One region of the Enterobacter sp. PL_is511 genome, then DNA from elsewhere that is predicted to be linked to it. Evidence: predicted binding sites of a transcription regulator. Region 1 holds the regulator's gene; each other region holds the start of a gene.
What was found. Region 1 encodes Fur, which represses iron uptake genes when iron is present. Its sites were predicted from a motif close to ATAATAATGAGAACNACTATCAA; they were not measured.
Positions count from the first base shown of each region.

Region 1 (2,271 bases):
TATATCGATCAGTACTTTGCCAAGGCCAGCTATAAGTTTGATGTCGCGGGTAGCCCGCTGAGTACTAGCTACCAGTTCTACGGTACGCGCGATAAAGTCAGTAACGGTGGGGTCAATGACATTTATGACGGCACCGCGTGGCTGCAGGCACTCACCTTCGGCTATAAGGTTGGCCAGGTTGATTTGCGTCTGGAAGGCACATGGGTGAAGGCGGAAGGGCAGCAGGGCTACTTCCTGCAGCGTATGACTCCGACCTACGCCTCCTCCAACGGCCGTCTTGATATCTGGTGGGATAACCGCTCAGACTTCAACGCCGACGGCGAGAAAGCGGTCTTCTTCGGTGCAATGTACGACCTGAAAAACTGGAACCTGCCTGGCTGGGCGGTGGGCGCTTCTTACGCTTACGCCTGGGACGCAAAACCTGCCGATATGGCAACACCGGACGCATACTACGATCCCAACTATCGCCTGAAAGAGTCTTCCTACAGCCTGGATGCAATCTATACCCTGCAGGATGGCCGCGCGAAAGGCACGATGTTCAAACTGCACTTCACCCAGTATGACAACCACTCCGATATCCCGAGCTATGCGGGCGGTTACGGCAACATCTTCCAGGATGAACGTGACGTGAAATTCATGGTTATCGCCCCATTCACCATCTTCTGATAAACGCACTGGCGGGCTGAGTCCCGCCGGTATGGAGACTGTATATGATGAAAAAAATCGTAGTCGTCGCGTTGCTGGCATCAGGGCTGGTGGCGTGTGCGCAGACTCAGGCACCAAAAGAGGACTCCCGCCTGAAGGAGGCATATAGCGCCTGCATTAATACTGCGGAAGGTTCGCCGGAAAAAATTGAAGCCTGTCAGAGCGTGCTAAACGTGCTGAAGAAAGAGAAAGCGCATGAGCAGTTCGCGACGCAGGAAAATGTCCGCGTAATGGATTACCAGGCCTGTATCCAGGCGCGTAAAACCGGTAACGATCAGGAAGTGGCGAAGCGTTGCGACCAGATTTGGAAAGAAATTCGAAGCAATAACAGTAAGTAACTCGCTGTTATCATGCCCGGTGGCGCTGCGCCACCGGGCATTTTTTTAGGCAAAAAAAAGCCAACCTTACGGCTGGCTCAGAGTATGAACACTTGTTTATTTCGCGTCGTGCGCGTGGTCGTCTTCGCGGCAATCGCCTTCAGCACAATGACCGTAAAGGTACAGGCTGTGGTTGGTCAGGCGGATGCCATGACGCGCGGCGATTTCACGCTGGCGTGATTCGATGGAATCATCGCTGAATTCAATGACCTTGCCGCAATCGAGGCAGATCAGGTGATCGTGGTGCTGCTGCTGGGTCAGTTCGAAAACAGATTTACCGCCTTCGAAATTATGACGGGTAACAATGCCCGCGTCATCAAACTGGTTCAGCACGCGATAGACGGTAGCCAGCCCAATCTCTTCACCCATGTCGATAAGACGTTTATAAAGGTCTTCCGCACTGACATGGTGATTGTCTGGACCCTGAAGCACTTCAAGGATTTTTAACCGAGGAAGCGTAACTTTCAGGCCAGCCTTCTTTAATGCGGTATTGTTGTCAGTCATGCGGAATCTGTCCTGTTGCTAAACGATTCACTTCTGTAGGAAGTGACAGAAAATGCACCTGGGATAATGCGTCTCATTATAGAACTGCCATGGCTAAATGAAAACTGCAAGTCTCAGGCAAAATATGCTTATAAAAATGGGGTATCACCAACAAACTTGCTCAATGGAAAACCACATTTTATCAGGGAGACATTGTACAGGTCTGGGCGAAAAAGTTAAAAGATTGTAGCGATTAATTTAATCGGTTTGACCTGGGGCATGGGCGCAACCGCAGTTGCGCCGCGAAATAATCAGGCGTTCAGAATATCGTCCAGGTGCAGTTCTTCACGGATCTGCTTCACCCACTTCTCAACACGCTCGGCGGTCAGTTCTGGCTGACGGTCTTCGTCGATGGCCAGACCCACGAAGTGATCGTCATCGGCCAGGCCTTTAGACGCTTCGAAGTGGTAACCGGCGGTCGGCCAGTGGCCTACAATAACCGCGCCATTCGGCTCAATGATGTCGCGGATGGTGCCCAGCGCGTCACAGAAGTATTCGGCGTAGTCTTCCTGATCGCCACAGCCAAACAGGGCGACCAGCTTACCGTTGAAGTCGACTTCTTCCAGCGTCGGGAAGAAATCATCCCAGTCGCACTGGGCTTCACCGTAGTACCAGGTTGGGATACCCAGCAGCAAAATGTCATAGC
Region 1 covers NZ_JBVPGP010000024.1:403,001-405,271, forward strand. The annotation lists gene chiP (chitoporin ChiP) at 1-666, shown strand, start outside; gene chiQ (ChiQ/YbfN family lipoprotein) at 714-1,043, shown strand; gene fur (ferric iron uptake transcriptional regulator) at 1,140-1,586, opposite strand; gene fldA (flavodoxin FldA) at 1,877-2,271, opposite strand, start outside.

Region 2 (2,271 bases), on a different contig from region 1:
CGGCAACGATAATCGCCACTTTGAAACCAGCCAGAATGTATTCACCCAGCATTTCGAAGAAGCTCTGGCCTTCGTGCAGGTTTGACATCTGGATGTTCTCTTCGCTGGCGTCAACGCGGTACGGGTTGATCAGCGACAGAACGATAAAGGTGCTGAACATGTTCAGAACCAGCGCCGCAACAACATACTTCGGCTCCAGCATGGTCATATACGCACCCACGATAGACATGGAAACGGTAGACATTGCGGTTGCCGCCATGGTGTACATGCGGTTACGGGACATTTTGCCGAGAATATCTTTATACGCGATGAAGTTCTCAGACTGACCGAGGATCAGGGAACTGACGGCGTTAAAGGATTCCAGCTTGCCCATGCCGTTCACTTTGGATAACAGGAAGCCAATTCCACGAATAATGAACGGCAGAACGCGGATGTGCTGCAGAATACCGATCAGTGCGGAGATGAAGACGATTGGGCAGAGAACCTTCAGGAAGAAGAACGCCAGACCTTCGTCGTTCATTTTACCGAAGACAAAGTTGGTCCCTTCATTGGCGAATCCGAGCAGTTTTTCGAACATTTCGGAGAAGCCTTTTACGAAGCCGAGGCCTACGTTGGAGTTCAGGAAGAACCACGCAAGTAAAACTTCAATGACCAGCAGCTGGACAACATAACGGATACGAATTTTTTTGCGGTCTGTGCTGACCAGCAATGCGAGTGCAGTAACGACAACAAGTGCCAGGACAAAATGAAGGACGCGGTCCATATTTGCTCCAAATATGAGGCAGGTTTAATTTTCGTGCACATTCTATGTAACAAGGGAAAAGAAAACGAGATCGAGGACACACTATAGTTACATCCTGTGACGAGTCTCAAAAATAGTGATCCACAATACATTTTTGTTATGTTAGGTAAATGAGTGAAAAGTTAAGTTTGTGTGCTAGTCTTCACAAAAGCGCGCGCGATTTCAGTTTCTGTTAGATCGCCCCACTTACCCGCCCGTCTATCGTTCAAAGCTATCAGAGAAATCACTGTAAACTTCACAAATGAACTTGATAATCATTCTCATTTTGATAGCATTAAACATAGCAAAGGCTATATTTCAGAGGCAGAAATGACAAACAGTCGCGTAGAGGGTAGCAGTGGCAGAGCCGCGCGCAAGTTGCGGTTCGCATTAATGGGACCTGCGTTCATCGCTGCCATTGGCTATATCGATCCAGGTAACTTTGCGACCAATATTCAGGCCGGGGCCAGCTTCGGCTATAAGCTGCTGTGGGTGGTCGTCTGGGCTAACCTGATGGCGATGCTGATTCAGATGCTCTCTGCAAAGCTGGGGATTGCCACGGGCAAAAACCTGGCGGAGCAAATTCGCGACCATTATCCGCGTCCGGCCGTCTGGCTCTACTGGATTCAGGCGGAAATCATCGCTATGGCCACTGACCTCGCTGAGTTTATCGGCGCAGCGATCGGCTTTAAGCTGATTCTGGGCGTGTCGCTGTTGCAGGGGGCGGTACTCACCGGGATTGCCACGTTCCTGATCCTGATGCTACAGCGTCGGGGTCAAAAGCCGCTGGAGAAGGTCATTGGCGGTCTGCTGCTGTTTGTCGCGGCGGCCTATATCGTCGAGCTGATTTTCTCACAGCCGAATCTGGCGCAGCTCGCTAAAGGGATGGCGATCCCAAGCCTGCCAACCTCGGAAGCGGTGTTCCTGGCCGCCGGGGTATTGGGGGCGACCATCATGCCGCATGTGATTTACCTGCACTCCTCGCTGACGCAGCATCTCCACGGTGGGACGCGCAAAGAGCGTTACTCCGCCACCAAATGGGACGTGGCGATCGCCATGACCATCGCCGGGTTTGTCAATCTGGCGATGATGGCTACCGCAGCTGCCGCTTTCCACTTTAACGGTCACACCGGTATTGCCGATCTCGACCAGGCGTATCTCACGCTGGAGCCGCTACTGAGCCATGCTGCCGCCACGATATTTGGTCTTAGCCTGGTGGCTGCCGGTCTTTCTTCCACGGTGGTGGGCACGCTGGCAGGCCAGGTGGTGATGCAGGGGTTTGTCCGGTTCCATATTCCGCTGTGGGTGCGTCGCTCCGTCACCATGCTGCCGTCATTTGTGGTGATTCTGATGGGGCTCGACCCAACGCGAATTCTGGTCATGAGCCAGGTGCTGCTAAGCTTTGGCATCGCACTGGCGCTGGTGCCGCTGCTGATCTTTACCAGCGACAAAAACCTGATGGGTGAACTGGTCAACTCAACGCTGGTGAA
Region 2 covers NZ_JBVPGP010000021.1:146,712-148,982, reverse strand. The annotation lists gene AC0TN7_RS10040 (NupC/NupG family nucleoside CNT transporter) at 1-763, opposite strand, end outside; gene AC0TN7_RS10035 (Nramp family divalent metal transporter) at 1,112-2,271, shown strand, end outside.
Region 2: a site for Fur is predicted at 1,050-1,072, ahead of AC0TN7_RS10035 (Nramp family divalent metal transporter). Genes of this name have one in related genera too.

Region 3 (2,271 bases), on a different contig from region 1:
GAGTACAAACGGTACCCAGACCGGGAAACCGTAGGCCATCGCCAGGGAGCCGTAGGACATCCCGACCACGCCCACCGCGAGGCAGACCAGGATAATTGCTTTTATGGTGTCGCCTTTCAGGCAAGAGAGATGATGCTTCATACAATTTTAGCCATATCGAACGTGTATCCATTATAATGAACGCAACGAAACTGATTTTCAAGACGAACGATTCGTTCGTTTTATAGAACAAGAGGCCGTTATATGACGCAGCCGATCAGCCTGATCGCCAAAAGTCTGGTGCGAGAACGCCTGCGAACCGGGCTTTCACTGGCGGAAATTGCCCGCCGTGCCGGGATCGCAAAATCCACCCTTTCCCAGCTGGAGTCCGGCAACGGTAACCCTAGCCTGGAAACGCTGTGGTCGCTTTGCGTGGCGCTGGATATTCCTTTCGCCCGCCTGCTTGAGCCGCAGTTGCCGACCACACAGGTGATCCGCCGCGGTGAAGGGACGAAAGTGGTCGCCGGACAGGCTAATTACGAGGCTATTTTACTGGCCGCATGCCCCCCCGGCGCGCGCCGCGATGTTTATCTTCTGATGACCCAGCCGGGTGCAGACCGTATTTCACAGCCGCATCCGCCGGGCTCGGTTGAACATATTATTGTGACGCAAGGTCGGGCGCTGGTTGGCCTGCTTGACGCGGCGGAAGAGCTCGGCGCAGGGGATTACATTTGTTATCCCGCCGACCAGCCGCACATCTTTAAAGCCCTGGAGCCAGACACTTACGCGCTGCTGGTGGCGGAACAAAACTAACCCGACAATGCTGTCGTCTTCGCGGCAGCATCTTCCGTTAACCTCCTGAGTGAATTACCCATTTTGGCTTTTGTCAGAATGTGAATAACCTTATAAAAACTACGGCATTGATAATCATTTTCAATATCATTTAATTAACTATAATGAACCAACTGCTTACGCGGCATTAACAGCTGTGCCGCCCGACAATAATGGAGAGGATTATGAGTTATACACTGCCATCCCTGCCGTATGCCTACGACGCACTGGAACCGCATTTCGACAAGCAGACGATGGAAATCCATCACACTAAACACCATCAGACCTATGTGAACAACGCGAACGCCGCGCTGGAAAGCCTGCCAGAGTTCGCTAACCTGCCTGTTGAAGAGCTGATCACCAAGCTGGACCAGCTGCCAGCGGACAAGAAAACCGTTCTGCGTAACAACGCTGGCGGCCACGCTAACCACAGCCTGTTCTGGAAAGGCCTGAAAACCGGTACCACCCTGCAGGGCGACCTGAAAGCGGCTATCGAGCGCGACTTCGGTTCCGTGGACAACTTCAAAGCGGAGTTCGAAAAAGCCGCGGCTACTCGTTTCGGCTCTGGCTGGGCGTGGCTGGTTCTGAAAGGTGACAAACTGGCGGTGGTTTCTACTGCTAACCAGGACTCCCCGCTGATGGGTGAAGCGATCTCTGGCGCATCGGGCTTCCCAATCCTGGGTCTGGACGTGTGGGAACACGCTTACTACCTGAAATTCCAGAACCGTCGCCCGGACTACATCAAAGCCTTCTGGGACGTGGTGAACTGGGACGAAGCTGCAGCACGTTTCGCCGCTAAAAAATAAGGTTGCGTTGACGCCTGTGAGAAGCGAGTCTTATGACTCGCTTTTTTTGTATCTGCGTAATGGAGGCAGCAATGCATTACCCGGTGAACGTGTTTACAGGCAAGGTAAGGGAGTACGACGGCAGTCGCCCGAGCGCCATCGCTAAAATTCAGGTCGACGGTGAGCTGACGCTTACCGACCTCGGGCTGGCGGGTGACGAGCAGGCCGAAAAGAAAATCCACGGCGGGCCCGAGCGCGCGCTGTGCCACTACCCGCGCGAGCACTATCAGCACTGGAAAGCCGAATTCCCCGAACAGGCGGATCTGTTTGTCGCGCCCGCGTTCGGTGAGAACCTCTCGACCGAAGGGCTGACCGAGCAAAACGTCTTTATCGGTGATATTTACCGCTGGGGCGATGCCCTGATTCAGGTGACGCAGCCGCGCTCGCCGTGCTTCAAGCTCAACTACCATTTCAGCATTCATGACATGTCGGCTCAGATGCAAAACGCGGGTAAAACCGGCTGGCTGTACCGTGTGGTGCTGGCTGGGCAGGTTTCAGCGGACGCACCGCTTGAGCTGGCATCACGCCTGAGCGATGTGTCTGTTTATGACGCCTGCGCCATTGCCTGGCATATGCCGTTTGATGACGAACAGTATCACCGCCTGCTGTCGGCGGC
Region 3 covers NZ_JBVPGP010000012.1:34,918-37,188, forward strand. The annotation lists gene AC0TN7_RS01055 (AzlC family ABC transporter permease) at 1-141, opposite strand, end outside; gene AC0TN7_RS01060 (helix-turn-helix domain-containing protein) at 244-792, shown strand; gene sodA (superoxide dismutase [Mn]) at 996-1,616, shown strand; gene yiiM (6-hydroxyaminopurine reductase) at 1,688-2,271, shown strand, end outside.
Region 3: a site for Fur is predicted at 900-922, ahead of sodA (superoxide dismutase [Mn]). Genes of this name have one in related genera too.